2 regions of the Lysinibacillus sp. BSL11 genome follow, and region 1 is predicted to be linked to the other one. Evidence: predicted binding sites of a transcription regulator. Region 1 holds the regulator's gene; the other holds the start of a gene.
What was found. Region 1 encodes CtsR, which represses protease genes until heat stress. Its sites were predicted from a motif close to ATGGTCAATAAAGGTCAAACA; they were not measured.
Positions count from the first base shown of each region.

Region 2: the regulator CtsR is predicted to act here: its motif matches at 4,741-4,761, upstream of clpP (ATP-dependent Clp endopeptidase proteolytic subunit ClpP).

Region 1 covers NZ_JAVGCX010000006.1:66,651-81,826, reverse strand. Annotated here, with positions in the region: gene RCJ95_RS08680 (ABC transporter ATP-binding protein) at 1-470, shown strand, start outside; gene RCJ95_RS08675 (ABC transporter ATP-binding protein) at 470-1,177, shown strand; gene RCJ95_RS08670 (cupin domain-containing protein) at 1,292-1,789, shown strand; gene RCJ95_RS08665 (DUF6904 family protein) at 1,831-2,550, opposite strand; gene rluF (23S rRNA pseudouridine(2604) synthase RluF) at 2,578-3,279, opposite strand; gene adh (aldehyde dehydrogenase) at 3,521-5,041, shown strand; gene RCJ95_RS08650 (DUF779 domain-containing protein) at 5,063-5,422, shown strand; gene RCJ95_RS08645 (DUF4003 family protein) at 5,854-6,822, shown strand; gene RCJ95_RS08640 (aldehyde dehydrogenase family protein) at 6,866-8,293, shown strand; gene RCJ95_RS08635 (acyl-CoA thioesterase) at 8,363-8,842, shown strand; gene RCJ95_RS08630 (methyl-accepting chemotaxis protein) at 8,879-9,523, opposite strand; partial or broken gene RCJ95_RS08625 (protoglobin domain-containing protein) at 9,644-10,189, opposite strand; gene RCJ95_RS08620 (hypothetical protein) at 10,475-10,684, shown strand; gene corA (magnesium/cobalt transporter CorA) at 10,728-11,690, opposite strand; gene RCJ95_RS08610 (class I SAM-dependent methyltransferase) at 11,724-12,407, opposite strand; gene RCJ95_RS08605 (DUF4870 domain-containing protein) at 12,533-12,838, shown strand; gene RCJ95_RS08600 (CtsR family transcriptional regulator) at 13,105-13,575, shown strand; gene RCJ95_RS08595 (UvrB/UvrC motif-containing protein) at 13,589-14,131, shown strand; gene RCJ95_RS08590 (protein arginine kinase) at 14,128-15,176, shown strand, end outside.
Region 2 covers NZ_JAVGCX010000003.1:80,123-95,298, reverse strand. Annotated here, with positions in the region: gene RCJ95_RS04770 (TPM domain-containing protein) at 1-235, opposite strand, end outside; gene RCJ95_RS04765 (LemA family protein) at 235-816, opposite strand; gene RCJ95_RS04760 (spore coat protein) at 950-1,564, shown strand; gene RCJ95_RS04755 (amino acid ABC transporter ATP-binding protein) at 1,653-2,375, opposite strand; gene RCJ95_RS04750 (amino acid ABC transporter permease) at 2,372-3,082, opposite strand; gene RCJ95_RS04745 (basic amino acid ABC transporter substrate-binding protein) at 3,169-3,966, opposite strand; tRNA gene RCJ95_RS04740 (tRNA-Arg) at 4,465-4,539, opposite strand; gene clpP (ATP-dependent Clp endopeptidase proteolytic subunit ClpP) at 4,848-5,438, shown strand; gene RCJ95_RS04730 (HPr family phosphocarrier protein) at 5,493-5,750, opposite strand; gene whiA (DNA-binding protein WhiA) at 5,863-6,810, opposite strand; gene RCJ95_RS04720 (gluconeogenesis factor YvcK family protein) at 6,876-7,871, opposite strand; gene rapZ (RNase adapter RapZ) at 7,876-8,769, opposite strand; gene RCJ95_RS04710 (NUDIX hydrolase) at 8,779-9,246, opposite strand; gene trxB (thioredoxin-disulfide reductase) at 9,594-10,538, opposite strand; gene RCJ95_RS04700 (tetratricopeptide repeat protein) at 10,699-12,222, opposite strand; gene hisIE (bifunctional phosphoribosyl-AMP cyclohydrolase/phosphoribosyl-ATP diphosphatase HisIE) at 12,313-12,930, opposite strand; gene hisF (imidazole glycerol phosphate synthase subunit HisF) at 12,927-13,688, opposite strand; gene hisH (imidazole glycerol phosphate synthase subunit HisH) at 13,682-14,314, opposite strand; gene hisB (imidazoleglycerol-phosphate dehydratase HisB) at 14,311-14,910, opposite strand; gene hisD (histidinol dehydrogenase) at 14,915-15,176, opposite strand, start outside.

The sequences.
Region 1 (15,176 bases):
TAGCCAATCATTCACTTGCAAAGCATTCTATGTGGGCTTCTATATTTCGTTTACCTACACATTTCAAAGGTGAGGCCGAAATGGAGCAACAGTCAATTGAGTTCTTAAAAATCTTTGGCTTAGATGTTTATAAAGATGAGCTAGCTAAGAATTTGCCATACGGGATGCAACGTCGTTTAGAGATTGCTCGTGCGTTAGCGGCAAATCCCAAACTACTCTTATTGGATGAACCAGCAGCAGGGATGAACCCACAAGAAACTCACGATTTAATGGAGCTAATTGCATTTATTCGTAAAGAGTTCGGCTTAACAATATTGCTGATTGAGCATGATATGAGCTTAGTTATGGGTATTTGTGAGCGTATTTACGTACTTGATCACGGACAATTAATCGCTGACGGGACACCAGAAGAAATTCGCAACAATCCAAAGGTAATAGAAGCGTACCTTGGAGAGGAGGTTATCGGCTAATGCTAAAAGTACAAAATATCGATGTTTATTATGGCAACATCCAAGCATTAAAGGGCCTCTCTTTAGAAGTAAACGAGGGTGAAATTGTAACGTTAATCGGTGCAAACGGTGCTGGAAAAAGCACGCTCTTAAAGACATTGTCAGGTTTATTAAAGCCAAAAGGTGGCATTATTGAATACGAAGGCTTTTCGATAGCTGGGAAAGCAGCACAAACTATTGTTAAATCAGGGATTTCACACGTTCCAGAAGGACGCCGTGTTTTTGCTAATATGTCAGTTGAGGAAAACTTAGAGCTTGGTGCGTATCTGCGTAATGATAAAGCAGGTATTAAGAAAGATATGGATCATGTTTTCGAGTTATTTCCACGATTATTAGAGCGCCGAAAACAGCAGTCAGGTACATTGTCTGGTGGGGAACAGCAGATGCTGGCGATGGGGCGTGCCTTAATGGCAAAACCAAAACTGTTATTAATGGATGAGCCTTCGATGGGTCTTGCACCGTTGATGGTGAAAAATATCTTCAATATTATTGAGCAGGTTAATAAAGAAGGAACAACCGTATTACTTGTAGAGCAAAATGCTAATATGGCATTATCTGTCGCTAACCGTGCATATGTACTTGAAACAGGGCGTATTGTTTTATCTGGTTCAGCAAAAGAGCTACAAGAGAGCGAGCAAGTAAAGGCAGCTTATTTAGGCGGATTATAAAAATGTAGGACATCTCATGTTGAGATGTCCTTTTTGGCTTGCGTGATGAAGGAAAATCAGAGGTAGCATTTCCACTTTACTTTTTGGTAAGGTTGAAAAAAGGAGTGATGCTTTTTGAAGTATTCAGCACAATATTTTATTGAACATTTAAAGTTAGCCGAACATCCTGAAGGGGGCTATTACATTTCATCGTTTCGTGCATCGGACGATATAGCAGTGAGAGATGTACAGAGACCGATTTATACTAGTATATATTTCCTTCTGCGCTCACAGGATATTTCACATTTACATCGCCTACAATCGGACGAGCTATGGTATTATCACGCAGGAAGCCCACTAACAGTTCATATGATTTTCCCAGATGGGACATATGAAGCGAAGAAGCTTGGCTTGAATATAGAAGCAGGGGAAGTCCCTCAGCTTGCAGTACCAAAGCATACAATTTTCGGCTCGTCGGTGGAGGAATCGGATACATTTAGTTTAGTCGGATGTATGGTGGCGCCAGGCTTTGACTTTGAGGATTTTGAATTGTTTACACAGGAAGAGCTTTTAGCAGATTATCCTCAGCACAAGGAAGTTATTCATAAAATGGCCTACAAAACAATTGAATAGAAAAACAGCCGTCTCAATTATTTTGAGACGGCATGATTCGTTCACCACAGTATTTCTTCAGGATAATTAAGTTGAATTTGAATATCATGTAATGCTTGTTTCGTTTCAATAGCTGCTTCCATCAGGTGGGATTTTAATGCTACATATTCATGGTCCTCTACCATTAATCGCACAGCAAATGCAGCTAAATGCGCCTGACGTTCCTCTTTACTTAATTCAATATATTCTAGATTTAGAACATCCACGTACTGTGTTGCGAAACGGAAAGTTAAGGGATTTTTAGCATGTAACATTCTTAAAAACACAACATAATCTTCGTCACTTACCTCCTGTTCTAAACATTCAGCAATAGCCGCTTGAAATTTGCGTATAATAGCTATCTCATGATTCCATATAGAAGCATTGTTTAATTTTTGGTGTAGGTCAATAAAATCATTTAATGCGATTGCACTAAAGATAATTTCTGGCCAAAGAATCTCTGTTGAAAAATAGACATTCTTATTTGGAAAGATGAGTTCATGTTGTGTTAGAACACTCTTATTAAGTCCATTACTAACAAACTCTAGGTGATGCTCACCAAGCATAGCATGTCTTAGTTTATAGCAAACGCTTAAAATACGTAGTCGAGGACCCTGATAATCATAGTATTTATTTTCATCACCAGTTACTTTATAAATAGCATTAATTAGTTCATCTAAATCCCAATAATCCGCACTAATTCGTACCCCTGTTAGTTGGTCTGTGCTTTGAATGGATATCATAGTCCTCGCCCCTCCCTTTGGATGTGTCTATTTTGGTGTGTAATTGAGTAGTTTGAATAGTTCTGCTCGTTCCTTCTCCGTTAAATCACGCCATTGCCCTACCTTTAAATTACCAAGCTTAATATTCATAATACGAATGCGTTGTAGACGCTTAACGGAATACCCTAGTGCTGAGCACATTCGACGAATTTGGCGGTTTAAGCCTTGCTCTAAAATGATTTTAAAGACTTTATCTGAAATCTTTTCCACATGGCATGGTAAGGTTGTTGTATCTAAAATATCGACACCTGCGCCCATTTTTTGGATAAATTGCGCAGTTATAGGCTTATCAACTTGAACAATATATTCTTTTTCATGATGATTTTCAGCACGTAGAATTTTATTGACAATATCGCCATCATTCGTTAACAACAATAGGCCCTCTGATTCCTTATCAAGACGTCCGATATGAAAAATACGTAGGGGATGATTGACAAAATCAACGACATTGCCTTTTATATGACGCTCTGTCGTACTTGTAATCCCGACAGGTTTATTCAGAGCAATGTAAACAAGCTGTTGTTCTTTCTTTACCTCTTTACCATCTACGCAAACAATGTCTCCTGCTTCAACTTGACTACCAACTGTTGCTAGTTCTCCGTTAATCGTTACCTTTCCTTCTGCTATCCATTTATCAGCGCCACGACGAGATATGATGCCTGTTTCACTTAAATATTTATTAATACGCATATTGTTCTCCTATATTTTATATTATTTTTAAGTATACCTTAACGTCGCACATACAGTGAATGCTAGAAGCTTTTCTAGCAAAAATAAATTAGTTGGAAAAGTTTTTGAAAAAGTTGAAATTATTTTATGTTTCTGACAATATATTAGGTGAGAGGGTTTCTATGAAAATATTGTTATTCCGATATAAAATAACGTTTTTTGTAGATAGTTCTCATTAAATTGTGTAAAGGGGAGAAGTAAAATGGTTTATGCATTTCCAAACACTGAAGGATCGGTAGTTCAATTCAAAGAGAAATATGATAATTATATCGGTGGCGAATGGACACCCCCAGTGAAGGGTCAGTACTTTGATAACGTTACTCCTGTTACTGGACAAGTTTTTACACAAATAGCACGTTCCACAGCTGAGGATATTGAACATGCATTAGATGCGGCACATGCTGCTAAGGATGCATGGGGCAAAACATCACCAACCGAACGCGCAAACATTTTACTTAAAATTGCGGACCGTATCGAGCAAAATTTAGAAAAGCTAGCCGTTGCTGAAACATGGGATAACGGTAAAGCGGTACGCGAAACATTAAATGCAGACATCCCTCTTGCAATTGATCATTTTCGTTATTTTGCTGGGGTATTACGTGCTCAAGAGGGCTCAGTAAGCCAAATTGATAACGATACAGTTGCTTATCATTTCCACGAGCCAATTGGCGTAGTCGGCCAAATCATACCTTGGAACTTCCCGTTATTAATGGCTGTATGGAAGCTTGCGCCAGCACTTGCAGCTGGAAACTGTGTCGTATTAAAACCTGCAGAACAAACACCAGCATCGATTATGGTGCTTTTAGAATTAATAGAAGATTTACTACCACCAGGTGTCATTAATGTTGTGAATGGATTTGGCTTAGAAGCAGGGAAACCGCTTGCATCAAATCCACGCATTGGTAAGATTGCCTTTACAGGTGAGACAACAACAGGGCGTTTAATTATGCAATATGCTTCTCAAAACCTTATTCCAGTAACATTAGAACTGGGTGGTAAGTCGCCAAACATATTCTTTGAAGATATTATGGATAAAGATGATGCCTTTTTAGATAAAGCTGTTGAGGGCTTTGTGCTATTCGCTCTAAATCAAGGGGAAGTATGTACTTGTCCTTCACGTGCACTAATTCAAGAATCTATTTACGATAAATTTATGGAGCGCGTATTACAGCGAGTAGAAGCCATTAAAGTTGGCAACCCACTTGATCCAAACACAATGATGGGTGCACAGGCATCTAGTGAGCAAATGGAAAAAATTCTTTCTTATTTAGATATTGGTAAGCAAGAAGGTGCAGAATGTCTAATTGGAGGAGACAAAAATAATGTAGGTGAAGGCTTCGAAAATGGCTACTACATTAAACCAACTGTTTTCAAAGGGCATAATAAAATGCGTATATTCCAAGAAGAAATTTTCGGACCAGTAGTTGCTGTCACGACATTTAAAACGAAAGAGGAAGCATTGGAAATTGCTAATGATACATTATATGGTTTAGGATCAGGTGTTTGGACGAGAGATATTAATACGGCATATCGCTTCGGTCGTGAAATTCAAGCTGGTCGTGTTTGGACAAACTGTTACCATGCATATCCTGCACATGCTGCATTCGGTGGCTACAAAATGTCTGGTGTTGGTCGTGAAAATCATAAAATGATGTTAGCGCATTACCAACAAACGAAAAACTTATTAGTTAGCTATAGCGAAAACAAACTTGGTTTCTTCTAATTCGTAGGGAGGTGCATGAGCGTGGTTGAACGTGTATTAGCTACGGAAGAAGCGCTAGCACTAATCGATCTATTAAAAGAGAAACATGGACCTGTTATGTTTCATCAATCAGGTGGATGCTGTGATGGCTCCTCACCAATGTGTTATCCAGAAGGGGATTTGCTAATAGGAGATCAGGATGTGTGCCTTGGTGAAGTGGGTGGTGCTCCTTTCTATATGCATAAAAATCAATATGATTACTGGAAGCATACACAAATCATATTGGATGTGGTGGATGGCAGAGGCGGCATGTTTTCACTCGAGGGCGTAGAAGGAAAACGTTTCCTAACAAGGTCGAGAGCCTTCACATCTGAAGAAGTGCAAGAGCTAGGGTTAATTTAACAAGTTATCTGTACAGCGGCAAAGTTTTTCTGCCGCTGTTTTTTTATCTGGAAGTAGAAAAGTTATTGTATGGAAAGGGAGGCTTTAGAACACATGACTCTTTTCTTATATTGAGTATTGATTTTGGGCGTTCAAGTGTTTCGATATTAATTTTTATGGAAAAGAGTATGTAAAGCGATATTATTGGATGAATTCCTTAGAAAAAGGAATAGATTTAATCGATCCTTTAAGGTCATGGTAAATAATAGTTTCTTTGTGGTTTTTGCTAACATCGGCCATACCTCCTTTATAGGTTGTTAATATTTTCTATTAAATCAAATAAAGTAAGTAACATACATTAAATTATGTTTACTTTTTATGTTAATTGTTACAAAGAGGGTGAATCTTTCTTACATTATGTTACGTAAAACGGGTAAAGGAGTGTGAAAAATATGGATTATGTGATGATTGAAAATGAATTTGTTAATACAGTAGAGGACGTATCAAAGGCTGCAGGCTGGACGGTGGACCGTAAAATTGTATTAGCTATTGCTAGTACATTTGTAGCGTCAGGAAAAACTTTTGATGCAACGAAGTATAAAAATGTTTTACAAGAGATGAAGAAGCAATCTTCTTGGCTGTCTCCTTTACGAACAACAGTTGGATATAGTATTGCTGCCAACCTCATGGAGCAAGGTGATGCAGAAAAGGCAGTAAAGAATTTACTTACAAATGTGAGCATCTTAAAGCAGGCGAAATTCAGAAGCGGCAATTTTAGCTATATCGGAGCACAATTTTTGACGGAGGATGAACAGGATAAAAAGACACATGCACAGGCGGCTAGAGCCTTATTTGATGCCATACGTAAACATCATCAATTTTTAACCTCATATGAGGATATTCCTTATGCCATATTATTAAGCAGTCCATCTGATGATGTTGAATTACGCGCGGATACCATGAATCGATACTATAAAGAACTAAGAACTTATAATTTTAATGCTGGCAATGAGCTCCAATGGCTTTCACAGGTATTAACATTTTTATCATCCAAATTTGATGGTCAGCTAGTACCAGATGTTGTGACACTTCGTGATGGGCTCAAAAAGCAAAACGTTAAAGTCAAGGCTATGCATTATCCTTTACTTGGCTTTTTAGCCATACTTAATCTGAATAAAGCACAACTTCAAGGGTTGATTGATTTATACCATGAATTAAAAGACATGAAGTTATTAAAATGGCATCGTGAATTTGTGCTCTTTATGGCTGTACAAATTGCTATTTATGATATGGCAAAGGTACAAAAGTCTTTGTCCATGACCATTATGTCTTCTATTGAGCTATTAATCCAAGCACAGCAAGCAGCAATGATCGCAGCGGTTAGTGCAGCTGCCATTGCATCTAGCTCAAGTTCTTCGTGATAGAATAAAGAAGAACATGATTATTTGGAGGTGCATTTGAAGGATGAAGGAAACAAAACTTTGGATTAATGGTCAGTGGATTGATGCAGAGGAAAGCTATGAGCTAGCTTCTCCATATAGCGGTGAGGTTATTGCTCATGTAGCTAAAGCATCTATTCAAGATGTAGAGAAAGCTATCGAAGGTGCGCAGCAGGCATTCCAATCGTTTAAAAAGACAACAGCCTACGAACGTGCCGAAATATTATATAAAGTCGTTGATATAATGCGACAAAGAAAAGAAGAACTAGCAGAGATTTTAGCCTTAGAGGCTGGAAAACCTATTGTTGCAGGTTTAGCTGAAATTGACCGTACAATCGCAACCTATCAATTTGCGGCTGAGGGAGCTAAACAGTCAAAAGGTGAGACTGTTCCAATGGATGCAGCCCCTGGAGCAGGAGATCGAATAGGCTGGACAAAAAGAGAACCTTTAGGTGTAATATCAGCCATTACGCCTTTTAATTTTCCATTCAATTTAGTGGCACATAAGTTAGGTCCAGCATTTGCAGTAGGCAATACAGTTGTATTAAAGCCAGCAACACAAACGCCACTAAGTGCTATCGTTATGGCTGAGATTTTCCGAGAGGCCGGATTACCGGATGGGGCATTACAAATTGTGACAGGAAGTGGAGGCGAGCTAAGTGATACACTTGTCACACATCCATACGTCAAAAAAGTAACCTTTACAGGAAGTGGTAAAGTTGGCTTGAAAATTAAAGAAAAAGTAGGCTTACGTAAAGTAACTTTAGAGCTAGGTTCTAATGCAGCAGTAATTGTCGAACCATCTACGCCAATAAATAAAATTATTGGTCGTTGTGTAAGCGGTGCTTTTAACTTTGCTGGACAAGTATGCATTTCGTTACAACGTATATATGTGCATTCTTCCATTATTGATGAATTTACTAAAGCATTTGTTGCAGAAACAGAAAGGCTTATAGTAGGAGATCCATTAGAGAAGACTACAGATGTTAGTGCCATGATAAACCCAAATGAGGTGGAACGCATCAGGGAATGGATTGAGGAGGCACAAGAGCAGGGGGCTACGATTGCAACTGGAGGCGTATTTACTGAACGTACTTTAACGCCAACAGTTATGACGAATGTGTCAGCTGATATGAAAATTGTTTGTCAGGAAACATTCGCACCAATCGTCTCAATTGTTTCATATGAAACATTAGACGACGCAATTCGACTTGTAAATGAGTCGGACCTTGGCCTAAATGCAGGTATTTACACGAATATATTGTCAGATGCTTTATATGCAGCAGATGAATTACAGGCTGGTGCTGTCATTATAAATGATATTCCGACATTCCGAGTAGATAACATGCCATATGGTGGAGTAAAGATGAGTGGTTATGGACGTGAAGGAATTAAGTGGGCTATAGAAGAAATGACTGATATGAAATTTATTTCGATGAAAAAATCGTTCTAAATTTGCATCAGCTCTTTTTCTGCGATACGATGACGAAAGAACAACATGAGAAGGGAAGTTGCAAGAATTATGCCAAACAACGCTGTACCCATGAGCCAATCACGTACGGTTCAATCGCGTCTCGTATTACCCCCAGACACAAATAATCACAATTCTATTTTCGGTGGAAGAGTGTTAGCTTATATTGATGAAATCGCTGCTATTACAGCAATGAAACATGCTAAAGGCCTTGTAGTGACAGCTTCTATTGACTCGGTTGATTTTTTATCCGCTGCACATGTAGGAGATATTCTTGAAATTGAGAGTATTGTTTCGTCTACAGGACGTTCTTCAATGGAGGTTTATGTTCGCGTTGTTTCTCGCAATATTGAGACTGGCGAGGAAAAATTAACGACAGAATCATTTGTCACGATGGTTGCAGTAAATGAGGAAGGGAAACCCGTACCAGTTCCCTCAATCTATCCTGAAACAGATGAAGAGAAGCGTTTATTTGAAACTGGGCCAGCAAGACGAGAGCACCGTAAACAAAAACGTGCATTGCCGCATTAAGGAAAAAGGGAACTCTAAATGAGTTCCCTTTTTATTTTACATATTTAGTTCATTGACAACATTAATGAGCGAGTCGGAAGAAGAAGAGACTAGCGTAGCGCCCTGCGATAATTCAGTGATTAAATTAGAAATGGCTGAAATATCTCTAGATGTATTTACGTATTGCTGCTGAATGCCAGAAACTGCATCAGCAATATCATTAAATGACTTGGATAAGCTTTCTTGTGTATTGACACTATGTTGAATTTTTTGATCAACATTAATAACTGAATTAGCCATAGTCGTAATATTACTTTCTGTGTCCTTAATAAGATGGGAAACATTTTGGACGGCATTTTTTGTTTCCTCAGCAAGTTTACGAACTTCCTCAGCCACCACTGCAAAACCTTTCCCATGTTCTCCAGCTCGAGCAGCTTCAATAGAAGCATTTAATGCTAATAAATTGGTTTGATCAGCAATGCCTGTAACTAGCCCAACAATTTCAGAAATTTTTTGAGAAGAGGTACGTAGTTGGTTCATCGTTACTTCAAGACCATTGACACTTTGCAAAATAACTTGGATTAAATCATTTTGTTCTTTCAATTGCTGTTGGCCTCGTCTTGATTTTTCTTGTGTATCTGCTACGAAACTCAATCCTTGCTTGGTTGCTACAGCAATATCATCTGTTTGTGAGGAAATCACTAATAGTGATGCGGCTGTTTCTTCACTAATGGCATTAAGCTCCTCTGCAGTACTTTGGATCGTCGTTACAAGGGAATTTTTTGTTGCATCTGCTGCTGAGCGAATACGTTCTTCCTCTTTTTCATATGCCTCAATCACGAGTTGTTGCTCAAAATTAATGATTTTACAAAAAGCGTTTATAGCACGAATAGCATCTGTTTTGGAAATATCTACCTCGTTCACAAAGTTTGCAAAAGTAGTAGTGAGTGACTGGAATGAGGCAATATACCACTTTGATTGCAAGCCAATTCGAACGTGAGTCTCAGCAATGGCTTTTCGTTCAGCAATATAGGCATCATTAATATGACTTTCAAAAATGTCACTTAAATGTTTATGTAACGTAATTTTTAAACGATCAATATGTGATGTTTTATTAATAATATCAAGTAAATCTTGGCTCAAACTAATGGCTGCATAAAATTTCTCCACCATTTCAGGAATTAAGTCTTTAGCTAAAGGCTGTAGTTGCTTAATGATAGCTAAATCCTCAAGAGTTAAATTTAAAAGTTGTAATTGTTTTTGAAGGTTGGGGTGGTTCAATACATCTAATTGTACACTGCTCTTAAAATTTTCAGGTGTTAATGTAATTGCGTAGCTAGCACTACTATTTTTTGAAAACCAACTCATTATTATTTGCTCCATTCTTAATATCCATAATAAATTGTAAGTAAATAAGCACTTTTGAAATTTGTTAGGTTTGTAAATTTAATAAATAAATGGTATTAAATCTATTTTACTATTATTTGCTGAATATTTGGTTAAAAAATTGGTTATTTCTTTATTTTTTTTACTTTATTGTTAGTCCAAATGGTGAAGCAATGTAAATTTGAATTTAAAATAGGAAACCTGTAAAATACGAACTGTTTAGCAATATAAAAATCGTACGAAAATAAAAATGGAAGGAGGGGTGGTATGGAGAAAAAACGTTTTAAATTTGTTATTCCTGTTATGGTGATTGTTGCCATTGGCTCTGTTTATATGCTACGAAACTATCATGCTGAGGTACCAGATATTGAGCAATTATTAATTACAATATGTGCAGCTTTGGGATCAGGGGTATTAGCGTACTTTTTATTTCCACAGCAAGGTGATAATAAGATTGATGACAGAGGACCATATTAATAGATTAAAAAACTGCTCGTTTTTATTAAAACGAGCAGTCTTTTTATGGTTTAAACAGTTTAAACCAGCCTTTATGTTTAAAGACGGCCAACATAAAGATAACGATAATTATCATAATCCCGAGTACAATAAAATAGCTGTATTGCCCATGTAGCTCAGGCATGTTATCGAAATTCATCCCATACACACCAGCAATGAAAGTAAGTGGTATAAAGATAGTTGATACAATTGTTAAAGTCATCATAATACCGTTCATTCGGCTAGAACTCATAGCCATATAACTATCTCGCATATCTGCTGTAAGCTCTCGATTAGATTCAACCATCTCTGTTAGCTTAAGTAGATGGTCGTAGATATCTCCAAAATAAGCTCTCTCCGATTTTTTTAGTGAGAAACGGTAAGAATTAAGAATGCGATATAAAAGGTCACGCATTGGTAAAATAGTACGTCTTAAGTCAAGCAAGTCACTACGGAACTCGAAGACAATTTTCATGGCATTTACATTACTTTGGTATGTAAGTTCACCTTCTAAAGCATTTAGATGATCTTCAATTTTGTAAACGAGTGGAAAATAACTATCAACAATTTTATCAATGGTTTGATACGTTAGGTATACAGTACCTCGCTCCCAATTCTTCGGTTGGTTTTCCAGCATTTTTTGCACCTTCTCTATCTCAGGGACAGGATTTTTATGGAAGGTTATGATGAATTTATTGGAGGCAAAAATATTAACCTCCTCCGCAGCTAACGTCTCTTCGTTTACTCGATGAATGACAAAGAAATGAAAATCATCATAGAAATCGAGCTTAGGACGCTGCAACCTCATTAAGCAATCTTCAATAGCAAGAGGGTGAAAGTGGAAAAATGTATCCAACAATAATTCTTCCTCCGCTGTAGGACAATTAAAATCAACCCAATACCATTCAAATTCTTGCTGATGTATCTCTTCTAATGGAAAATCCTTTAACAATTGTTGCTGCTTTGTAATGCCGATGGTGCTTATCACGGTTTTCACCTCAAATTATTTACTACAAAATAGTTAGCGATCCTCTTTAAAGCATACCCAACCACCGAACAAAGTAGTGGCAAAAAATCTAGAAGGTTTAGTAAAGCCCGCACTTTGTAAAAGTGTTAAAATTTCCTCTTCACTCATAAAAGAAAGGGAACGAATGGATTTTTCCATCTCTGCTACTTCGGATAAAGAAAGTCTAGTATGCTGTAGCCAATAAGAACGCCATAAATCAAATTGTAGTTCTGTTTCTAAAGATCCTAGCTGACCATATTTTGAAACAAGGACAAACGGTGCTCCAGGTTTCAAATATCTTGCTATTGCTTTTATTGTTTCTAGCTTTTCTTTATAATCGTGAATAAAATGCAAGACGAGAACACAACTTGCTGCATCATACTGAGTAGAGGACAGCGAAGCATCTAGTATTGTAGCCTGATGGAATGACATATTATTTGGTAGAGTGAGCAAACGCTCTTTAGCTATAGTAAGCATGGATTCTGATGGATCAATGCCAGTAAATGACCAGTGAGGTCTTCCTTCTGCAAGCTGTATAATTTCATTGCCACTCCCTGCTCCCACGACTAACATGTTAGCATTTTCTGATAGCCTAGAATGATAAAAAGTTTGTATTAAACGTAGCATGGTATCATAACTAGGCAATGTACGGCGAATACCCTTTTCATATTCATTTGCTAATGTGTTGTTAAATTCCAACGCTCCTCACAGCCTTTCAAAAAAATTTTAAAAAATCCTTCTTAATGTGAAACTATTGCGGGTATAGTTCCGTAAATAGTAGTACATAAAACATAGAATAAAGTTCAAAGAAAGGGTTGATATATATGGAGTCTAAATGGTCTAAAGTAATCATACACGCAAGTGCATTTTTTGCGCCATGGTTAGTGCCCATTATTTTCTTTTTAATTAGTTCGGATGAGGAAATAAAGGCAATTTCTATTCAAGCACTGCTATTCCAAATTGTCATGGGTGTTTTAATTGCTATCTCTGTTGTTTTAAGCTTTGTCCTTATTGGCTTACCATTTTTAATCATTTTCGGCATTATGCTATTTGTGGTACCGATTATCGGTATCGTAAAAGCATTGTCTGATGAACCTTGGCGTTATCCAATTGTTGGTCGCTGGGTATAATTTTCATAGACGCAAGTATATGCTAGTTGCATATGCTTGCGTTTTTTCTATGACGAATAAGGGTACATTAGGTGTATGAGGAAATTATTAAACCGTAAACAAATGATCGAAAAGTGCCTTTTTCGTTTATTAAAAAGCCATTTTCAAGACTTTCCACTTTTCTATGGGCGAAATCATTGCAATTTTTTTCAAGCGTTTTGTATAATATACTCAAAGAAAGTCAAAGATAGTCAAAGTCAGTGAAGCAAGCGAGGTGTATTCCTAAAATGCGTAATATATCAGACATCATAGAGGGTTACTTAAAGCAAGTACTTGAATTAGGTGGGGAAGGGCATATTGAAATTAAACGTAGTGAAATTGCTGATAAATTTCAATGTGTACCATCACAAATAAATTATGTTATTAATACAAGATTTACTGCCGAGCGGGGTTACCTTGTTGAGAGCAAACGTGGTGGTGGTGGATACATTCGAATTTTACGTGTCCGCGCGAATTCACAGATTGATTTGATCGACGATGTTCTCAGGCAAATTGAAGGTGGGGCATCACAAACGATGGCAGAAGATTTGGTTTATCGACTCATTGATGAGCAGGTAATTTCCAAGCGAGAAGCGAAATTAATGTTAGCAGCAATTGATCGCTCCACGATCGACTTGCATCTCCCATTAAGAGATGTCATTCGATCAAAAATATTGCGAGCAATGCTGACAACAATAAAATATGAACAACAAAAATAGTGAGGTGATGGAAATGATATGCGAACATTGTAAACAACGTAATGCGACAGTTACAGTAACACAAGTTCAAAGTGGGCAAAAAGTAGAGCATCATTATTGTGACGTCTGCGCCTCACAATTCCATCCATTTCATGCAGAGTTTAAACAAGAGCCAGTATCTATTCAACAGTTATTGTCTAACTGGTTTGGCTCTCCTACATGGCAAAAGGTGGGGGAAAAACAACAGGTACAACCACAGCAGCAAACATGCCCACAATGTGGATTTTCGTATAAGCAATTTTTAAAAGAAGGAAAATTCGGGTGCCCAAGCTGTTATGACACATTTGGAGATCATTTGCCAAAGCTTTTTAATCGTATTCAGGCAGGTCCACAACACATTGGTAAAATGCCTGGTGCTCGCAGTAATGTGTATGTTATTAAAAAGCAAATAGAGGATATCCGCAAGCGTATGAAATCCGCCGTAGATGAAGAAAAGTTTGAAGAAGCGGCGAAGCTACGTGATGAAGTCAAAGAGCTAGAGAAGCATCTACAATTTGAAGGTGGTGATGTGACATGATGATTGAATCATTTTTAGAGCGTGCGACACCAACATGGATGCATATCAAAGATGATTACTCAGATATCGTCATTAGTACACGGATCCGCCTTGCACGAAATTTAGATGGCTATCGTTTTCCATTAGCATTTTCAGAAAATGAGGCACTGCAAGTGGAACAGGCCGTTACACATGCAATCAGCGATAGCCCAACGCTTCAAAATGATTATGCTTATTTTGCTATAAAGGATTTAACCCCTTTACAGCGTCAAATTCTTGTAGAAAAGCATTTGATTAGCCCGCAACTGGCTAAAAAAGAGCAAGTGGGCTCTATACTACTCTCTGAAGATGAATCCGTTAGCATTATGGTGAATGAAGAGGATCATTTACGCATTCAATGTATGACAGCAAGTTTTCAACTTCAAAGTGCCTATGAACAAGCAAATAAGATTGATCGTATCCTAGAGAAAGTATTACCATATGCTTTTCGAGATACTTTTGGTTATTTAACAAGCTGTCCAACGAATATTGGTACGGGGCTACGAGCATCCGTCATGATGCATTTACCCGCTCTTACATTAACTGGGCAAATGAATCAAATTATAAATGCCATGACACGCTTAGGAATGACTGTAAGAGGTATATATGGTGAAGGAAGCGAAAATTTAGGGAATGTTTATCAAGTCTCTAACCAAATTACACTTGGGAAGACAGAGGAAGATATATTAGCAGATATACAAAGTGTCGCTGAAAAGATTATTCAAAAAGAGCGACATGCAAGAGGTAAATTAATGGAAAAGGCAGAGCTTGCGCTAGAAGATCGCGTATATCGAGCTTTAGGCACACTTACACATGCAAGGATTTTAACAAGTGAGGAAGCTGCTACTTGCCTATCTAATGTTCGTTTAGGAGTAGATTTACAATTGATTGATGGTATACAAGCAACGACCTTAAATGAATGTGTTGTTAGTATGCAACCAGGTTTTTTACAGCACTATGCAGGTGAGGCATTACCACCTGCTGAACGGGATCGTGTACGAGCGGAGATGCTTCGTGAGACATTATC
Region 2 (15,176 bases), on a different contig from region 1:
TCGGCTCTTGTCCATGAAGACTATCAACTGTGACTACCATGATTTCAGCACCCGTGCCTTGATCCAACTGCTCGGAATAATGATTTATCTCTTCTTTGACATTGGCAGAAATTACATTGGCAAAGTCATGTATATACGTATTTTTCATCGGTGATGGCATCGTTGCTTCCGCTAGATTCGAGAAAAAAAGAAGCACCGAACAAACGATGATCATCTGTATAATGCAACGTTTCATTAATGTGTACCCGATTGACTAAAATCGATAGATGGTGCTTTGTCAGCTCCTGCTGCGGCTTTAAAGTATTCTTTTTGTTCAAAGCCAAACATCCCTGCCATTAAATTCCCTGGGAAACGCTTAACATGTTTATTGAATTGCTGCACCTCATTATTGTAATCCTCACGTGCTACAGCCAGACGATTTTCGGTACCTGCTAGCTCATCCATTAACTGGCGGAAGTTTGCATCTGCCTTTAAGTTTGGGTAATTTTCTACAACTACTAGTAAACGACTAAGAGCGCCAGTTAAAGCATCATTGGCAACAGCTTGCTCCTTTGGTGAGCTTGCACTTCCCATTTGTGCACGTGCCTCCGTAATATTCGCTATCACCTCTTGCTCATGATTCGCATAGCCTTTCACAGATTCCACTAGATTGGGAATCAAATCATAGCGACGTTGGAGCTGATTTTCAACTTGTGCCCATTTAGAATCAACATTTTCCTCGGCTGTCACCAGACTATTGTATTTAGGTATAAATAATAAGGCGATTACAACAAGAATGATGACAATTATTCCAATTGGTCCAAGTAACTTTTTCAATTTTAAGCCTCCTTGACTTGCTTTTCCTTCTATCTTTAGTCTACATTTTTACCTTTACATTTATACCGTATGAAATTGAATTGACATGACATACTAAATACTGCAACAAAAAATTATTGAGGAGGCGTTTTTTTTGTCACAATCGTTTTACAATGAATCATCAAACCAAACAAATTTAAATCAACAACATAGCCTAAATCATGGTGGACATGAAATGATGGACATGCATGAAACAATTGGCGAAATTATTGCAGGTATGAACCAAGCGATTATTTTGCGTCCCCATGTAAAAGATCCTGAATTACTCAACATTTTGGATCGCCAATATAATTTCACTCTTGGTATGTACAATACGATTGTAGAGTCCTTTAAAACAGGACACGATCCATCTGTTCCAACAGGACGCTACCAAATGGAAACAGGAAATGATTTCAAATATGGCCTAAATCCTGGTCAACCAAAAAAGCCAATGCAAAACGCTAATGAAATTAATGATGAAGCTATTTCTGGATTTTTACTAGGTGCTCAAAAAGGAGCAGCAAAATGTATGACAACTGCTGCGTTGGAGACAACAAACCCTGTAGTTCGTCGCGTTGTTGCGGATAGTATTCCTAACTGCATTGAAATGGGATACGAATTATCCATTTATCAAAACAAACACGGCTATTATCAGGTGCCTCAGTATTCCCAACAGGATATGCAAACGATGCTGAATGCATTCGACACAACATCTAATCCCCTTCATTAAATAACAACAGAGCATGGTGAATATTCACCATGCTCTGTTGTTTTTAGCACAAAAAAAGCGAACGACATGCTCGTTCGCTTTTTCTGCTTTATAATACTTTTCCTAAAAACGCTTTCGTACGGTCGCTTTGTGGATTACCGAATAGTTCCTCTGGAGACCCTTCTTCTACAATATAGCCCCCATCCATGAAGACTACTCGATCGCCTACTTCACGAGCAAAGCCCATTTCATGTGTCACAACAACCATTGTCATCCCTTCAGCTGCTAGATTTTTCATAACATCGAGCACCTCTTTTACCATTTCAGGGTCAAGTGCTGAAGTTGGTTCGTCAAATAAAATAGCTTTTGGCTTCATTGCTAAGGCACGAGCAATCGCCACACGCTGTTGCTGACCACCAGAAAGCTGCTCAGGATAATTATAGGCCTTGCTGTCGAGCCCAACCTTGTTTAATAGCTCATGTCCTAGAGCTTCTGCGTCTGTACGACTCATTTTACGAATTTGCATAGGTGCCATCGTGACATTATCGATAACAGTCATATGCGGGAATAAGTTAAATTGTTGGAACACCATACCCACTTCAGCGCGTATTTCATTGATATTCGTTTTAGGATCATTAATTTTTACATTTTCAATATAAATAGCACCATCCGTTACTTCTTCTAACATATTGATACAACGGAGAAATGTACTTTTTCCTGAACCAGATGGCCCAATAACACAGACAACTTGTTTTTCTTGAATTTCATAATCGATTCCTTTTAATACTTCAAGCTTGCCAAAGTATTTGTGTAGGTTTTCAATTCTTATCATCTTGCTTCCCGCCCTTCTACCTTAGCTTTACGAGGGACGTAACTATTGCTAAATCGTTTCTCGATAAATGCTACAATCTTCGTTACACCATATGTCAACACTAAATATAATAATGCTGCAACGATATACGGTTCCCAGAAGCGGAAGCTTGCACCAGCTACGACCTTACTAGCATATAAAATATCTGGTGCTGCAATTACAGTTACGAGTGAAGAATCTTTTAATAATGCAATAAATTCATTCCCCAATGGCGGGATCATACGTCTAAAAGCTTGAGGCAAAATGACCTTACGCATCGCTTGGTTATGCGTTAATCCAAGAGAGCGAGCAGCCTCCATTTGCCCTTTTGCAATACTTTGAATCCCTGCACGGAAAATTTCCGCATTATAAGCAGCACAGTTTAAAATAAGCGCTGTAATCCCTGATACCATATAACCTAAAGAATGACCAAAAATTGTTGGAATAACTGCTAAGTGAATTAACAAGATTTGTACAAGCATCGGTGTTCCACGGAATAAATCGATATATAGTTTAGATGGCCAATAAATCCATTTCTTACTCGATAATTTTCCAAGGCCTAAAAATAGCCCTAATAGAATACCGCCAAAATAACCACTAAGTGTCAAAATAAGTGTTACGCCAATACCTCGTATAAACATATCTCGGTAGTTCCAGACAATGTCCCAGCGTAAGTCAAAGATGTCCATCCGAAAACCCCATTCCCCTTTAAATTACGATTAATAAATGAGCCGTTAGCACAGTTACTATGTTAATAGCATCATTTCATTCATTTTTATTGAAAATCAATGCCTGTAATTTCTTTTAATTTACCGTTTTCTTTAATTTTTTTAAGACCTTCGTTTAATTTATCTAGCAATTCTTTATTCCCTTTTTGAACCATGAAGCCATAGTATTCTTTTTCGAATGCATCATCTTCAATTACTTTTAGTTTTTGATCTGGGTGAGCTTTGATATATTCATAAACTACTGCGTTATCTCCGATAGCTGCGTCAACATTCCCATTTAACATTTCTTGAATAGCGATTGGCTGACTTTCAAAAGCCATAATATTTGTACTTGCTTCCCCTTGTAGCTTTTTCGCCGCCATATGACCAGTAGCATTGATTTGTACAGATACTTTTTTATCTTTTAATTCATCAAGAGATTTAATTTTTGAATCTTCTTTCACAACAATTAATAACTGAGACTCATAATACGGTTCTGTAAAATCAAATGATTCTTTACGCTCTTCCGTAATTGTGATTCCAGAAGCACCGATATCTGTTTCACCGTTTTTAATTGTTTGGAACACTGGCTCCCATCCTATATTATTCCACTCAACCTCAAAGTCCATCTCATCTGCAATAGCTTGTAAAATATCGACATCAATCCCTACAATTTTCCCTGAATCGTCAACAGATTCAAATGGTGCAAAAGTGGCCTCAGTACCTACTTTATAAACTTTTTTGCCATCTCCACCATCTTCTGAAGAAGAGCTACCTGAAGATGCATCATCTTTTGTACCACATCCTGCAAGTGTTAATGTTAATGCTGCAATTATCATCAGTAACATCCAACCTGTTTTTTTCATTGTATTTCCCCCTAGTTCGATAATTTTCCGAATTACGTATTATTTTTCGCAATTCGGAAATGTTAGACTATTAGGTCAATTATATTAACATTATAGTATTTAGACAACAACTTTTCGCATAAAATTAAATATTTTTTCATATAAATTTATATTAAATTCATACAATTTGGAAAAATATGTATAAATAACAAGAAAATTAACCTAAAACTAATATATATACAATGAGAACCATGCCAAATTTCGATAAATTTAGGCAAAAAAAAAGAATCCCCTCAGATAGGATTCTTTTTTTCGACTATTTCTAGTCTCACGTACAGTATGTTCACTAAAAAATAATTTGGAGTTGTTGCTTTTTTGAAGGTTTGAAAGGAATAAATAGGGGAATAATGCCAACTAGGACAGTATTCCCTTTATTCTTCCTCTCGATCTCCAGTAAGCAGGCTGCTAAACTACTTATTAGGAGATGAGCTATAACAGTATATCAATTAATCAGTAAAATGGCGCCCTCGGAGGGAATCGAACCCCCAGTGCAAGAACCGGAATCTTACGTGTTATCCATTACACCACGAGGGCAAAAGACACAAAAAAAAAGTACTCACTCTAGGCTTACGAAAAGCATGATGTAGATAACCCTCATTTTTGAAGCATACCTGCAAAATAGTGACCTGTACTTTAAACCTTATAACCTTAATCATTATACAAGCCTATCCTATATAATTCAACCATAGAATGCAAAAACATTTTATTTTTTTAATTTCACTTTAGCAGGGTTAATATTTGACCTTCCCTGACTATAATGTGTATGATAAGGATACAGCTGAAATACAAAGGAAAATTTTCAGCAAAGGTATTCGAATTTAGCTTTTTAAGGAGGATTTAACATGAATTTAATTCCTACAGTTATTGAACAAACTAGTCGTGGTGAGCGTGCATATGACATTTATTCACGTCTACTTAAAGACCGTATTATCCTTTTAGGAAGTGCTATTGATGACAATGTTGCTAACTCCATTGTCGCTCAGCTTCTTTTCCTACAGGCAGAAGATCCAGATAAAGATATCTCTCTTTATATTAACTCACCTGGTGGATCCATTACGGCTGGTATGGCTATCTATGACACAATGCAAATCATTAAACCACAGGTCCAAACAATTTGTATTGGTATGGCTGCATCAATGGGTGCTTTCCTACTTGCAGCTGGAGAACCTGGTAAACGTTTTGCCTTACCAAATGCTGAAGTCATGATTCACCAACCATTAGGTGGTGCACAAGGTCAAGCGACAGAAATTGAAATTGCTGCTAAACGTATTCTATTCTTACGCGAGAAATTAAATGGCATTTTATCTGAACGCACTGGTCAACCACTTGAAGTCATTGCAAGAGACACAGATCGCGATAACTTCATGACTGCTGAACGTGCAAAAGAATACGGTTTAATCGATCATATCATGCACCGTAGCGATAATAAATAAAAAATAAAAGGCATCACAGAATTGCTCTGTGATGCCTTTTGTATTTAATGAGTGTTAATCTTCATTTTCTATAATTGTTGCTAATGCTGTAACCGCTTGCTCAGCATCGTTACCTTCACTGCTTAAAGTCACTTCGGTACCTTTAGCAACTGCTAAGCTCATAACACCCATAATGGATTTGGCATTTACTTTTTTCTCATCTTTTTCTAGAAAGATATCAGCACTAAAACGATTTGCTTCCTGCACAAATAGTGCTGCTTGTCTAGCTTGTAGTCCTAATTTTAATTTAACCTGGACTCTTCTCTCAATCATTCTCAAAACTCCCCTTCACTACCGTTCGTCTGTTAGTTTTATCTTACCTTACTTACTGGCAAAAGAACAATAAGCGATTAGCATGACATTCATACCTGAAAAGTATGATAACTTAACCACCTATTTTTTCACCACGCCTTAATGCATCCGCAATCTCATCAATTTTTCTCAATCGATGGTTAACACCTGATTTACTAACCGTTCCACTAGATACCATTTCACCAAGCTCTTTTAATGTCACATCTTGGTATTCAACACGGAGACGTGCTATTTCACGAAGCTTCTCTGGTAGTTGATCAAGACCAATTGAATTTTCAATAAATCGAATATTCTCAACCTGCCGTAATGCTGCTCCAATGGTTTTATTTAAATTGGCAGTTTCACAGTTCACAATACGGTTGACACTATTACGCATATCTCGCAAAATCCGAACATCTTCAAATTTCATCATAGCCTGATGCGCGCCAACAATATTAAGGAAATCTGAAATTTTTTCCGCTTCCTTTAAGTAAGTCACAAAGCCCTTTTTACGTTCAATTGTTTTGGCATTGAGTTCAAATTCATTCATTAAATCCATTAATGCCTCACCATGTTCTTTATATAAAGAATAAACCTCTAAATGATAAGCCGATGTTTCTGGATTATTGACGGAACCTCCTGCTAAAAAGGCTCCTCTTAAATAAGCTCTTTTTTGGCCACTCTTTTGAATGAGCTTTCTTGAGATAGTATGGTTAAATTGAAAGTCGTCTGAGATGATTTCTAAATCAATTAATAGCTCACGTGCCCCTTCTCTTACACGGCATATATACACGTTATTTTTTTTCAATCGCATCTTCTTACGAACAAGTAATTCCACATTGTACGGATACAATTTTTTCATAATCGTATATAGTCTTCTGGCAATTGCAGCGTTTTCGGTTTGCACGTCTAAGCTTAGTTGTTTATTTGCAAAGGATAATGAACCATTCATACGAATTAGGGCAGAAACTTCTGCTTTCATACAATGATTGTCCGCTTCTATTTGTGTCAATTCTTTTTTTGTTTCAGAAGCAAAAGACATATCACGCCCCCCTTTCAATCATGATTTCTATGTATATGTTCATCTTACCATATACAATAAAGCCATTATGTTTCTATTATTGGTCCTCTTACTTTTTGATGGTAAATATCAGCATAATCTACCAGCCATTCTGCAACATTTGTAGCATTATGTCGAACCGTTCCATCTGGTCGAATTGTAGCAATGTCTCGTTTGATAACTTCTAATCCCATACTTTCAAGCTTTGCCACATCAAATGTTACTGGTTCCGCTCTTTCTTCTTTATACAGTTCTTTTACAGGGTTAGGGAGTTCTTCATCATTTACTAAAATGGAATCGATAAAATCATGGCCAACATGCCTATGTATGGCTGTTACATGATCGCCTGCTGTATAAGAAATGGTTTCACCCTTTTGTGTCATTAAATTACAAACATATATTTTTCTTCCTTTAGCCTTAACAACTGCTTCACCTATTTCCTTAACAAGCAAATTCGGAATAATACTGGTATATAAGCTTCCTGGTCCTATTAAAATATAGTCTGCACGAAGTATTGCACGAATAGCTTCTGGTAACGGTTGCACATTTTCAGGTACTAAAAAAACGCGATTAATGCGTTTTGTCGCTGTCGGGATTTTTGATTCTCCCTCGATAATTGAACCGTCCTCAAGCACAGCATGTAAGGTGATTTTTTTATTTGCAGCTGGAATAACTCGACCATGAACTTTTAAAACCTTTCCCATCTCACTGATAGCATGATTGAAATCACCTGTAATATCAGTAAGGGCTGTAAGCATTAAATTCCCTAAGGAGTGACCTCGTAAATCTTCAGATGCCGAAAAACGGTATTGAAACATTTGCTCTACAAGGGGCTCAATATCTGATAATGCTGCAATCACATTGCGTACATCACCAGGCGGTGGGATATCGTAATCATCACGTAAACGACCTGAAGATCCACCATCATCTGCTACTGTTACAATAGCAGTAATATCAAATGGGTGATGCTTCAGCCCGCGAAGTAACGTGGAGAGCCCTGTGCCACCACCAATTACTACAAGCTTTGTTTGCTTTTTCCCCATTCACTCATTCCTTTCTACGATTAATATCACGATGCGTAATAACCGTATTTTCCTTGCCCGCAAAATATGCACCAAAAAATTCTGCTAATGTCACGGAGCGATGCTGGCCCCCAGTACAACCAAAAGCAATAACAAGCTGTGATTTGCCTTCTTGTCGATAGAGAGGAATCATAAAGTCTAATAAATCCGTCAGTTTTTGTATAAGGATTTGCGTATCTTCCAACGCTAACACATAAGAAGATACCTCTGTTTGAAGACCCGTTTTTGGACGTAGCTCCTCCACATAATACGGGTTTTTAAGAAAACGAACATCAAACACTAAGTCCGCATCAATCGGCATACCATGTTTAAAGCCAAAGGACATAATGTTAACGGTAAAAATAGTATCTGCCTCACTTGCAAATTCTTTGACGATTTTTTCACGTAATTGCTTTGGTTTCATGTTAGATGTGTTATAAACAAAATTGGCACGACCCTTTACTTCAGATAAAAGTACTCGTTCCTGTTTAATTCCATCTAGAGGTAAACCATTCACTGCTAATGGATGTGCACGTCTTGTTTCTTTATAACGTCTGACTAATGTGGCATCATCTGCATCTAAAAATAAAATACGAGCAACAATATCGCCTTCTTTTAGTATATGGTCTAATGCGCCAATTAGAGCATCAAAAAAGTCGCCTCCGCGCATATCCATTACTGCTGCAATTCGGGTACTGTTTTTACCAGAATCTCTTAATAAGGTTAAAAAAGTTGTAAGTAACGCAGGTGGTAAATTATCAATACAGTAATACCCTAAATCCTCAAAGCTTTGAATAGCTACTGTTTTCCCAGCCCCAGACATTCCTGTAATAATAACCAATTCATGTGTACTTTGTTGGCCTTCAACCACCACTGTCATGCAACTCCTTTATTGTTCTTTTGAAATTTGTATTTTCTGATGAAGTAGTTCAAAATTCGTTGTATAGTCAAACGTGCCATACTGAATGCCAGATTGCGAAACAGCAAATTGTAAATTAGTTCGATCTCCTTCAGCCATTGGCAAGTGTGCTAAATCCTCTACTGGGTGCCATGCAAGTTTGCCTTCTCTTGTTTCTTCAAATGGTACTCCATCTATATCCTTAGCAACAAATGTATAGAGCATCCATTCATCCACTACGTCATTGTTTTCTTTAATGATCATCGTATAAACACCCTTTAAATGAACATGTAAAGGTATGACGTTTGTCTCTTCTTGAAACTCTCGAATAGCAGCCTCAAAGATTGACTCGCCACTCTCCATTTTCCCTCCTGGAGCTACATACCAGCCTCGTCTTGGTTTCTGAAGTAATAATACTTTACCGTCTTTTACGGCAATTAAATTTGCAATTCTTTGCATAGGCACACCTCTAATCACTTTTGCATTCTACTCTTCATTATAACAAGACCTTGTAAGTTTTGTCCTCATTTACAACTCTTGTACGCAGACAATTAACAATTTAGTTCTATTTAAAGATAACCACTTCATCTTGCGCAAAATTTACGTATTTCGTGATATTATTATGTGATTTTTTACACAAAAAAAGTAGGTTGCTCCCACCTATTGGAGGCGGAAACAACCTACTAAACAAAATAAAAGGGGGATTGCTAATTACATTTTTAATCATACACCTTTTATATGTCATTCAAGTTACAGCAATATTAAAACCACATTAAAATTGTATTTTTTTCCTTAAAATAGCCATATTAGGCATTAATTTTCTCTAATAGCTCTTCTACATAATGTTGAACAGCTTGTGCTGCAATACTACCGTCACCAGTTGCTGTTACAATTTGACGAAGTGATTTTTCACGAACATCTCCAGCTGCAAAGATACCTGGGATTTTTGTTTCCATCGTTTCATTTGTCAAAACATAGCCAGCCTCATTTAAAATACCTAATGACTCAAATGGTTTAGTTAAAGGTAGCATACCTATATAGACGAAGACACCATCTGTAGCAAATTCAGATTCTGTACCATCAATAGTTGATTGTAGTGTTACACTGCCAACTTTACCATTCGCTTCATTGATTTCTTTTACAGTTGCATTCCAAATGAAATCAATTTTTTCATTGGCAAAGGCACGATCTTGTAGAATTTTTTGTGCACGTAATTTATCGCGACGGTGGACAATTGTCACTTTATCAGCAAAGCGAGTTAAATAAACACCCTCTTCAACAGCTGAATCTCCGCCACCTACGACAACTAGATTTTTTTGTTTAAAGAATGCACCATCACATACTGCACAATAGCTGACACCACGGCCACCAAGTTCTTTTTCACCAGGCACACCCATTTTTTTATACTCTGCACCAGTGGTAATAATAATGGCACGTGTTTTATATTCTTTTGCACCTGATTTAATTGTTTTATATTCTTCTCCATCGATGATTTCTGTGACATCACCATAGGCATATTCAGCACCAAATTTTTTCGCATGCTCAAACATTTTTGTAGAAAGCTCTGGTCCTAAGATTGTCTCAAAACCTGGGTAGTTTTCTACTTCTTCTGTGTTTGCCATTTGTCCACCAGGAATGCCACGTTCAATCATTAAAGTTGACAAATTTGCACGAGATGTATAGACAGCGGCAGTCATCCCAGCAGGACCTGCACCAATAATTACTACATCATAAATTTTTTCTTCCGACATAAATACTTCCCCCTAAACAGAATACTTTTTATCTTCATTCAACCAATTCACGCAACGTCATCTATAGAAGAAGATCAATGACATTAAGGAAAAATTGGTGATAGCGTTAGTATGTTCATCGTATGTGAAAGTATAAAGTTATTCAACTATGTTGCTCACATTAATCATGACTGTTTGGCAAAAACGTTAAGATTTCGTCAATATACTTCGATAAAGTAGATACAGATACTCCATATTGCTGTGCAATTTCCTTTTTTGTCACTTTAAGCATTTGCGAAGATCTGAATAAATAATCATTTGCTCCTGCAATTGCTGTTGGATTTGTAAAACGATAATTTTCTATTAACGCTTGTTCACATAGCACAAACCACATTTGAAACATCGGTACAATTAATGATGATAGCTTTCCATACTGTTCTAATAAAATTTCTGAAACCTTTACTGATCGTAAAAAGCTTGCTTCTACTTTATTTTTCTTATCAAATTCATGTCCAAGTGCATAAGCCAAAAACAATTTTTCAAAAGAGCCTAATTGTTCAATATTAATCCATTTCGGATGGGCGATAATTTCTTGCTTATGCACTGTACCTTTCAGTAAAAATAAACCAAAAATGCGCTCACTTGTATAAGTGCTCTCTAATTTTTCAACAATAAAATCACGATCATGCTCCAATGCATCAAGTCCATATTCATTTTCTTGTTGGCGCCAAGGTTCGAAGCCCTCTTTGTCTGGGTCTAACTCTAGTAGCTGATCCCATGCACTTTTCGAAATCTCCTCATGTCCTGAGAAATAAGCAGCATGTGACAGCCAAAAGTAAAATCCTGCATCTCCTACATAGCCTCTCTTTTGCATACTGCGCAACCATTTATAGGCTAATTCATATTGGCCGATTAAGGCTAAGGTAGCACCAAGTTTATAACGATGCTCCCAAGTATAGGGTTGAATTTTAATAAGAACATTTAACAGTTCTTGTAAATCCTCTTCGTTTTTTTCATAATACGCAATCACCGTTAAATTGCATAATGCATGTAGATTGCCCTTATTTTCACGTAGCACTGTATGCAAGAGAGCCTTTGCTTGCTCTTCTTCTCCAACATAAAAATAAGCGAGTGCTAGATTATTATAGGCTGACCAAAATGCTGGTCGATCTTCAATTAAATCTTCTAAAATAGTAATAGCTTCAGGAAAATCTCCCTTTTCCATACAACGACGAGCTTGCTCCTGACGATATAAATCCTCACCAGAGCCTTCAAGCTCTTCAAAATCATCTTGCTCAAAAGCGACAAACTCTAATATTTCTGCTGCTTCATCCGCATAAGCACCCTCAGGTTCTAGCTTTAAATATTCTTCTGCAAAGCGTTTAGCATCATGCATGATGCCCACACACCCTGATACTTCTGCCATGTAAAATATGATTTCTGGATTATCTGGATCAATTTGATAGGCGCGTCGAAGTAGATCATACGCTTCCTCAAAACGTTGACCTTCTAACTCTACTATGGCTAACTGCAAGATAATCATTGGATCGTCGGGACTTAAATCTACCGCACGCTGTAAATATTTATAGGCTTTATTCATTTGTCCACTGTTCATTGCTTGTATTGATTTCTTATAATAATAGTCGCCTGTTGGAATGAACGACACTATATTCGATTGAGTCTCATTTTGACGTTTCTTTTCCAATATATTTCCTCCGAAACAAGAAATAAGGAACGTATTCTACGTTCCTTTACACAGTAACTCCTATTATACCACACAATCAATAATATGCTGTTATTTCTCCTCGTGACGTTTTTCCAACACATGTAGAACATCATAAATGCTTACTTTTTGTTCTTGTAATAATACGAGTAGGTGATATATTAAATCAGCTGCCTCCCATTTTACTTCCTCAGCATCTCGGTTTTTGGCTCCAATGACCACCTCTGTTGCTTCTTCCCCAACCTTTTTACAGATTTTATCAATGCCCTTATCAAATAAATATGTAGTGTACGCTCCTTCTGGCATTTCCTGCTCTCGCTTTTCGATGACACGGGCAAGTTTAGAAATGATGTCCACAGAGCCTACCTTCTCTTTTTGCTGAATAACCTCAGTGAAGCAAGAAATTGTCCCATTATGACATGCTGGACCTGTTGGTAGAACCTCTACTATTAACGCATCTTGATCACAATCCGCTTTGATTGAAATCACTTGTTGTGTATGGCCACTTGTTGCTCCCTTATGCCAAAGCTCTTGACGGGAACGAGAATAAAACCAAGTTTCCTCTGATTCAATTGTTTTAGCTAATGACTCCTTATTCATATAAGCTACTGTTAATACCTCTTTTGTATTGGCATCTTGTACTACAGCTGTAACAAGACCTCTCTCATCAAATTGAATGTTCTCTATCATCTTACTGCCACTCCTTTTTCACGTAAGTATTCCTTTACTTGCGCTACACTTGTTTCTTTATAATGGAAGATGGAGGCTGCTAGTGCAGCATCTGCATCCACCTCATGTGCTAATACTTCGTAAAAATGTTCGGCATGTCCCGCCCCACCACTAGCTATCACAGGGACTGTCACAGCTTCACGCACTGCTTTGGTTAAGGCTAAATCAAAGCCTGATTTTTCTCCATCTTGATTCATACTTGTTAATAAAATTTCACCAGCTCCTAAGCGTACAGCCTCTTTGGCCCACTCAATGGCTGACCAAGAGGTTTTGTTGCGTCCACCATGTGTATAAACCATCCATGTGCTATCTTCCTCACTATAGCGAGCATCGATTGCTACAACAATGCATTGTGCGCCAAAGTAATCAGAGCCTTCCTGAATAAGGGCAGGTCTTTCCAACGCGGATGTATTCACTGAAACTTTATCAGCACCTGCTCGTAAAATACGCTTCATGTCCTCCAACGTACGAATGCCTCCGCCAACAGTAAAGGGTATGGCAAGCGTAGCCGCTGTTTGACGAACGACATCTACCATCGTTTCTCGACCTTCATGTGAAGCAGAAATATCTAAAAATACAAGTTCATCTGCTCCTTGTTCATCATAGAACTTCGCAAGCTCCACTGGATCTCCTGCATCTCGGATAGAAACAAATTGTATACCTTTTACAACACGACCTTCTTTCACATCAAGACATGGGATAATACGTTTTGTTAGCATGCCTTCACACCTTTCAACCATTGCTCTAATAAATAAACACCTAATTCCCCTGATTTTTCAGGATGAAATTGCATGCCAGTCACAGAACCATTCATCACAATACCAGGTACTTTAATGCCATAGTAATCAGCATAGGCAACAAGCTCTGATTCTCCTATATCTGTTGCATAAAAGGAGTGAACAAAATAGACATGCTTCGCTGATACTTCATTGTGTAACCATGCAGGACGATTTGTTACAATCAGTTCATTCCAACCCATATGTGGTACTCTGTATGCTTGGCTGTCTTGGATGCCGCTAAAGCGTTTAATACACCCCTTGAAAAACCCTAGCCCCTTTGTTGGGGTTACCTCATCACTTTGCTCGAATAATAATTGCATACCTAGACAAATTCCTAAAAGAGGACGGTTTTCTCTTTGTGCCTTCTGTAAATATTGGTCTAAGTTTGTTTCAGCTAAACGTTTTCTGGCATCAGGGAATGCACCCACCCCAGGTAATAAAAGTGCGTCAGTTGCATCTAACGCCTTCTCATCAGCCGTTATAATAACTTCACAGCCTAGCCTTTTTAAAGCCTGCTCCACACTAAATAAATTACCCATTCCATAATCAATGACACCTATTTTCACGTCAACAGCCCCTTAGTCGATGGTACGCCTTTAACACGCGGGTCAATTTCCACTGCGGCATCAATCGCACGTGCTAATGCTTTGAAAATTGCCTCAATAATGTGATGTGTATTCTGTCCATAAGGAACAATTACATGAACATTCATCCTTGCCTCAAGGGCAAACTTCCATAAAAATTCATGAACTAATTCTGTATCGAACGTTCCTACTTTTTCTTTTAATGCTGGCACACGATACTCTAGATGAGGTCGATTCGAGCAATCGACAACTACCTGAGCTAGTGCATCATCCATCGGTACAAAGGCGTTACCATAGCGTTTTATGCCTTTCTTATCACCAAGTGCTTCTCGAACAGCCTGTCCTAATACAATACCAAGGTCTTCTGTTGTATGGTGATCATCAATATAAGTATCGCCATTTGCATGTATTGTGCCATTAAATAGTCCGTGCTTAATAAATAAATCAAGCATATGGTCCATAAATCCAACGCCTGTTTGGATATCTGCCTTGCCTTCACCATCTAAATCAATTGCTACTGAAATTTGCGTTTCATTCGTTGTACGCTCTATCTTTGCATATCGTTTCTTTTCTGTCATCGTCCTATTCCTTCTCCCATCCACGTGATTCCACTGCACGAGCATGGCCCTCTAAGCCTTCCATACGCGCTAAACGTGCAATTTTTGGTGCATTGTCTCTCCAGGTTTTTTCACTATAGTAAACAATACTTGATTTTTTCACAAAATCATCAACATTTAAGCCACTTGCAAAACGAGCCGTACTATTGGTTGGTAGTACATGATTGGTCCCTGCAAAATAATCACCAACTGGCTCAGAACTATACCGACCTATAAAAATACCACCA